Regions from separate parts of the Ruegeria sp. CF5 genome, predicted to be linked through region 1. Evidence: riboswitches for the same ligand, from Rfam matches in the RefSeq annotation. Region 1 holds a riboswitch; the other holds the start of a gene.
What was found. A riboswitch is a leader RNA that binds a small molecule or an ion and turns the genes downstream of it on or off. The one in region 1 is predicted to bind thiamine pyrophosphate.

Region 1 (3,412 bases):
ACCAGCACGCCCAGATCGCGGATCATCTGCCAGAATGTTTGCCCGGCACCGCCCGCGCCTTCACGACGCAGGGATACGGTGGCAACCCCTGCCCCGCTGTCACGGAACGCCTGTTCCAGAATGGCCGGGCTGGGATATTGCGCCGTACCCAGCATCAGAGGATTTGGCAGTTCAGTGCCGTAGAAGGTTTTCATCCTCACCCCCCCTGCATCGGCGCGACGACCTCGACCCGGTCGCCATCGGTCAGTTTGTGGGCGACGCGCAGGCCCGAGGGCACGAAATCTTCGTTCACCGCAGTGGCGACGCGGCCGGAAAACCCGCATTCGGTCAGCAGTTCAGACAGGGTTTCGGCGCGCACCTCGCGCGGTTCGCCGTTAAGCACGATCTTCATCGACCATCTCCGAATGTTTGTTTTCCAGCGCCAGATCGGCCACCCCCTGCGCCAGCGCGGGCGCCAGCAGGTAGCCGTGACGATAGAGACCGTTGGCATAGATTGTCCGCCCCAGCCGCCGGATACGCGGCAGGTTGTCGGGGAAGGCGGGGCGCAGATCGACGCCGATTTCCAGCACCTCGGCCTCGCCAAAGGCAGGGTTCAGGGCATAGGCGGCGCTGAGCATTTCCAGCATCGAGCGGGCGGTGATCCGGCTGCTGTCCTCGGATTCGATCATCGTCGCGCCCAGCATGTAAACGCCGTCTCCGCGCGGTACGATGTAAAGCGGCATACGCGGATGCAGCAAACGCACGGGGCGCGACAGAGTGACATCCGGGCAGCGGATCACCAGCATCTCGCCCTTGACGCCTCGCAGGTCATAGAGCAGGTCGCGGGCGTGCAGGCCCCGGCAGTCGATCGCGTTTTCAAGACGCGCCGGAGCCAGTTTGCGGTGAAACACCACGCCGTTGTCCTGCAATCTGCGCACAAGGTCCTGCAGCGCCTTGCGCGGGTCAAGATGCGCCTCGTCCGCAAAGAAAAGACCTTTGCCGAACTTGTCTAAATCAGGCTCTAACTTGGCTATTTTTGCTCGATCCACCTCGGCAAAGCCTTCGGTACGACGGGCAAAACGGCGCAGATCGGGCAAGTCTCGGCCACTGGCAACAACCAGGGTTCCATGGCGCGTTACGCGGGTTTTATCGGCCCACCAACCGATGGCCTGCTGACCCAGCCGCAGCACGGGTTCTTCGGCGTTCTCGTACTCGCACCAGGGCGCCAGCATGCCGCCTGCCCACCAGGAACAGCAATGCGGCCCCGGCACACCGCCGGGGTCGAAGATCTGAACCGTTGCCCCGCGCGCGACCAGTTCGGTCGCAACCGCAAGGCCGGAGACACCGGCACCTATGACCGAGAAATCCTTCACGCGCCCCAGACCCGATGGAAGTGATGCACCGGACCATGTCCATGTCCAACCGCAAGACCATCCGCCTGCGAGATCGCACCCTGCAGATAGTCATGCGCCTGCGCCGTCGCTTCGGGCACCGTCAGCCCACTGGCCAATCCGGCTGTGATTGAGGATGACAGGGTGCAGCCGGTTCCATGGGTGTTTTTCGTGTCCTGTCGCGGGGCCTCGAACTGCGCCAGAACTCCGGTGCTGTCGATCAGCAGGTCGCGGCACAGATCACCCTTGCCGTGCCCGCCTTTCATCAGGACGGATTTGGCCCCCATGGCGGACAGGGCATATCCCTGCCGGATCATCTCATCATCCGTTTCGGCGACCATTTCATTCAACAGGCAGGCGGCCTCGGGCAAGTTCGGGGTCAGCACCGTGGCGCGGGGAACCAGCAGGTCGCGCAGGGATTGCACCGCCTCGCGGGCCAGCAACGCATCACCGGATTTGGCGATCATCACCGGGTCAAGAACCACCGGGCCGTCAAAGCCGGAAAGGCCATCGGCGACCGTCTGGATGATTTCGGGTGTGGCAAGCATCCCGATCTTGATCGCCCGGACGTCCAGATCACTCAGAACCGCGTCGATCTGGGCCGCAATGACGTCCAGCGGAATTCCGTGTACCGCAGTAACCGCCTGCGTATTCTGGGCAGTGACCGCAGTAATCACGCTGGCGCCGTAAACGCCCAGCGCGGACATGGCCTTGAGGTCGGCCTGAATGCCCGCTCCGCCGCCGCTGTCAGATCCAGCTATTGTCAACGCGATATGCGCCATTTGGTTGCTCCAATTCACTTGGGCAACGAGGGGCATAAAAAACGTTCTCTTGTCTTTAGACCGTTCCCTACGCCGGAATTGCCCGGATCAGGTTCGATGGGTTAACGCATCCACGCCTCTCAGCCCGCAATCGGGCACCCCAACGGTTGGCGCGGACAATCTCAGGGGATGGCGCAGGAATCAAGGGCCAATCCTGTGGGGATTGAGGCCAATCTGGACTTATTGATCGGGCCAAAAAAGGCCGGCCCGATTGGGCCGGCCTGAATTCGGGTTGCGGTCGGGCTTAGCCCTTCATTCCGTCCCAAAAGGTTTTCACCGAGGAAAAGAAGCTTTTGGATTCGGGATGGTTGTCTTCGCCCAGCTCTTCGAACTCGCGCAGCAGCTCTTTCTGGCGGCTGGTCAGGTTGACTGGGGTTTCGACGGCAAGTTCGATGAACATGTCGCCAACACCGCCGCCGCGCAGGGCTGGCATACCCTTGCTGCGCAGGCGCATCTGGCGGCCGGACTGGCTGCCGGCCGGGATCTGAACGCGGCCGCGACCGCCGTCGATGGTGGGAACCTCGATCGAACCGCCCAGCGCAGCCTTGGCCATGCTGACCGGAACCCGGCAATAGAGGTTCACGCTGTCGCGTTCGAACAGCTGATGCGGAGAAACCTCGACAAAGATGTAAAGATCACCCGGAGGGCCACCGCGCATTCCGGCCTCGCCCTCGCCTGCCAGACGGATGCGGGTGCCGGTTTCGACACCTGCGGGAATGTTGACGGACAGCGCGCGTTCTTTTTCAACGCGGCCAGCGCCCTGACAGGATTTACAGGGGTTGTTGATGATCTGACCCAGACCGGAACAGGTGGGGCATGTGCGTTCAACCGTGAAAAAGCCCTGCTGAGCCCGCACTTTGCCCATGCCCGAACAGGTCGGACAGGTCGAGGGTTCAGCACCGCCTTCGGCGCCGGTTCCATCACAGGACGAGCAACCAACCGCAGTGGGGACGTTGATCGTCTTTTGCATCCCGGCAAACGCCTCTTCCAGCGTTACGCGCAGGTTATAGCGCAGGTCGGACCCGCGCGCGGCCCGGCGTCCGCCGCCACCTCCGCGCTGACCGCCCATGAAATCACCGAACAGGTCGTCGAACACGTCCGAGAATGCGCTGGAGAAATCGCCCGATCCGAAACCGCCACCGGGACGGCCACCGCCACCCATGCCGTTTTCGAACGCCGCGTGGCCAAAGCGGTCATAGGCGGCCTTTTTCTCACCGTCTT
Region 2 (3,412 bases), on a different contig from region 1:
CAGGCGGCTTATTGCTGTCCAATACTCGCGCACAGCAATGAAATTAGATGCTCAGAGCTTTTTTTCCTACGAGGGCCGCGCAAAAGCCAAACATTCGAGCAACTCGCAGATCCGCGTAGTTTAGGCTCGATGCAGCCATGCTCTGCGACGTCCCCGGTGATCGAAAGAGCCCTTTCCAGCTATTTAATGTGGTCCAGCATTTTGCTTGTACAGCAGGTCACGAAACTGCGAAAACCGGACGTTTGGAGTACCGGCGAGTAATGGCAAGTGGTGGACAAACAGAGTTATCGCTGCGACCGCTCCAAGGAGCGTTTTTTGGACGGGCGTTCAACAGCGATCTTCTTTTTCATACATGTATGCCAAGCGCTGGCCGTTTGGCTTCAACGGCGCCCGTCACCTGAGTATATAATGCGCCAAGGCTTCGTGTCTGGCACCTTCTGGGCGCAAGGTCGATTGGTATAGGGTAAAGCCGGTCACCGGCATCTTTGGCAAGGCGTTCATAGTGCGCGAATGTTGGACGAGCTGAACCGCCTCGCGTTGTCCTGGTTTGAAGCGAGCAATAGTCACATGCGGGCGAAAGCGCCGGCGGGGTAGCACGATCCCAGCTCGACGCATGGCAGTATGGATTTTTTGGTGCAAGGCTGTAAGTGCCGGACAATCCTCCACTGCGACAGCCAGAACCTGCCCAAAAATTTCGATCCCTGAAAAGGTGACGCCGAAGGGTGGAGCTGAAAGTACCAAAAGCTCTTCATGCAATTCCTCTAAGGTCTCCTCGGCCTGATCATCCAGAAAGGCTAGCGTCAAGTGCATGTTGTCCGACGATACCAGTCGGCCGACCGGCAGCGCGCGTTGCAAGGGCACAAAAGCTGCCTTTACGTCGTCGCTAAGCGATATCGCAATGAAAGACCGCATAGAGCCCTTTCTAGACCTTTAGCACCACTCGTAGTCTCGCCCGTGCAGCAATTCGCGAACCGCACATTCCGGACGTTCAAAACCGGGTCTCAGATGGCGTTGAGGCAGAAATAGGTGAATTCGCTGCGGCTGCGCCAATGACCAATTTTGAAACTTTACAATCACACTGTTCGTTCCTATTGAGAACCTATGCAGGGGAGTCCCGCCAAGGGGACTGAGAGGCTGAGTGGGTGAAAACCCGGTGACGCGACCCTTTGAACCTGACCCAGTTGATACTGGCGTAGGAAGCTAAGGTCGTATTGCTAAATCTGGACCCTGCGATCTGATAAATGGGCTCGTGTTGAGCCCTTGCCTCCTCACCAAATTCATCTGGTTCTTTTTCGGCTTGAGCTTGAGGAGCGCCAAAATGAATGTCCCAAATCCGAAAATCACCACCGGTGAATTGCCCGCGTCGCGCAAAATCTATGTCGCGGGTGAGCTACATGACGATGTCCGCGTGCCCATGCGCGAGATTTCAACCCACCCGACAGCAGGAGAGGCGCCTCTGCCGGTCTATGACAGTTCCGGCCCCTATACGGATCCTGACACCCTGACCGATATCAAACAAGGTTTGCCGACGCTGCGTGCCGAATGGATCAAGGCGCGTGGCGATGTCGAGGAATATGACGGGCGCGAGATCACCGACGCCGACAACGGATTTGTTCAGGGTGACAAACTGACGCCGGAATTTCCGGTCAAACCACGCCCTCTGCGTGGCAAGGACGGCGCAGCGCCGACCCAACTGGCCTATGCTCGCGCGGGCATTATCACGCCGGAAATGGAGTTTGTAGCAATCCGCGAAAACCAGCTTCGCGAGACATCACCCTGTCTTCGGGATGGCAATGATTTTGGGGCTCGCATCCCCGATTATGTGACGCCGGAATTCGTGCGCGCCGAGATTGCAGCCGGGCGTGCGATCATCCCCAACAACATCAACCACCCGGAAAGCGAGCCGATGATTATCGGGCGCAATTTCCTGGTCAAAGTCAATGCCAATATGGGCACCTCTGCCGTGACCTCTTCCATGGAGGAAGAAGTGGACAAGATGGTCTGGGCGATCCGGTGGGGCGCGGATACGGTGATGGACCTCTCTACTGGGCGCAACATCCACAACACACGCGAATGGATCATCCGCAACAGCCCGGTGCCGATTGGCACAGTGCCGATGTATCAGGCGTTGGAAAAGGTGAACGGCGTCGCCGAAGACCTGACCTGGGAGGTGTTCCGCGATACGCTGATCGAACAGGCCGAACAGGGTGTCGACTACTTCACCATCCACGCCGGTGTGCGCTTGCATATGGTGCCTATGACGGTGAACCGGGTGACTGGCATTGTGTCGCGTGGCGGCTCGATTATGGCCAAGTGGTGTCTGTACCACCACAAGGAAAGCTTCCTGTATGAGCACTTCGCTGAAATCTGCGAGATTTGCCGTCGTTATGACGTGGCGTTCAGCCTTGGTGACGGCCTGCGCCCTGGCTCGATTGCCGACGCAAATGACAAGGCACAGTTTGCCGAGCTTGAAACACTGGGCGAGCTGACCAAAATCGCCTGGGAAAAGGATTGCCAGGTGATGATCGAGGGGCCGGGTCATGTGGCCATGCACAAGATCAAAGAGAACATGGACAAGCAGTTGGAATGCTGCCACGAGGCGCCATTCTACACACTTGGACCGCTGACCACGGATATTGCACCGGGCTATGACCATATCACCAGCGGCATTGGGGCGGCGATGATCGGATGGTTCGGCTGTGCGATGCTGTGCTATGTCACGCCCAAGGAACATCTGGGTCTTCCCGATCGTGATGACGTGAAAACCGGTGTGATCACCTACAAGATTGCCGCCCATGCCGCAGATCTGGCCAAGGGTCTACCCGGGGCGCAGCGGCGTGATGATGCGCTATCCCGCGCACGGTTCGAATTTCGTTGGGAAGATCAGTTCAATCTCTCGCTCGATCCCGAGACGGCGCGGGATTTCCACGACCAGACCTTGCCCAAGCAGGCGCATAAAGTGGCGCATTTTTGTTCTATGTGCGGTCCGAAATTCTGCTCGATGCGGATCAGCCACGACATTCGCAGCGAAGCGCAGAAAGAGGGGATGAAGGCCATGACCGAGAAGTTTCGCGATGGCGGCGATCTGTATATACCCGTGACTGAGCTGGATGAATGATCACGATTTCAGCTGCTTGCCGGCCTCGCGCCGGCAATGCAACTGGCACGCTTACGCGCGTTGGTGCGGGTATGGCCCCATCCCGATTATGATGGTCAAGGGATGTGTCGCAAAATTTTGGAACGGCCAAAGTCAGCGACTTACTGTGCACACCTATCCTGCGATCTCGGCAAATAGCTGAAACCCGGAAGATAGGTGCGTCGAGCGAAGGCCCTTCCTAAACTTTCAATGATTTTGCGACCCAGCCACCTGATTTCAATTGCAGATCGGCAATTCTAGCGGTGGCTGTTTGGG

Region 2: linked by a shared signal. The riboswitch ahead of thiC (phosphomethylpyrimidine synthase ThiC) and the one ahead of thiD (bifunctional hydroxymethylpyrimidine kinase/phosphomethylpyrimidine kinase) in region 1 are both predicted to bind thiamine pyrophosphate.

The regions. Positions count from the first base shown of each region.
Region 1 covers NZ_JBQFRI010000009.1:92,926-96,337, reverse strand. The annotation lists gene ACR0NW_RS19055 (thiazole synthase) at 1-194, opposite strand, end outside; gene thiS (sulfur carrier protein ThiS) at 197-391, opposite strand; gene ACR0NW_RS19045 (FAD-dependent oxidoreductase) at 375-1,352, opposite strand; gene thiD (bifunctional hydroxymethylpyrimidine kinase/phosphomethylpyrimidine kinase) at 1,349-2,152, opposite strand; TPP riboswitch at 2,200-2,304, opposite strand; gene dnaJ (molecular chaperone DnaJ) at 2,436-3,412, opposite strand, start outside.
Region 2 covers NZ_JBQFRI010000003.1:92,903-96,314, forward strand. The annotation lists gene ACR0NW_RS09820 (DMT family transporter) at 1-41, shown strand, start outside; gene thpR (RNA 2',3'-cyclic phosphodiesterase) at 394-912, opposite strand; TPP riboswitch at 1,096-1,216, shown strand; gene thiC (phosphomethylpyrimidine synthase ThiC) at 1,319-3,118, shown strand; gene ACR0NW_RS09835 (hypothetical protein) at 3,374-3,412, opposite strand, start outside.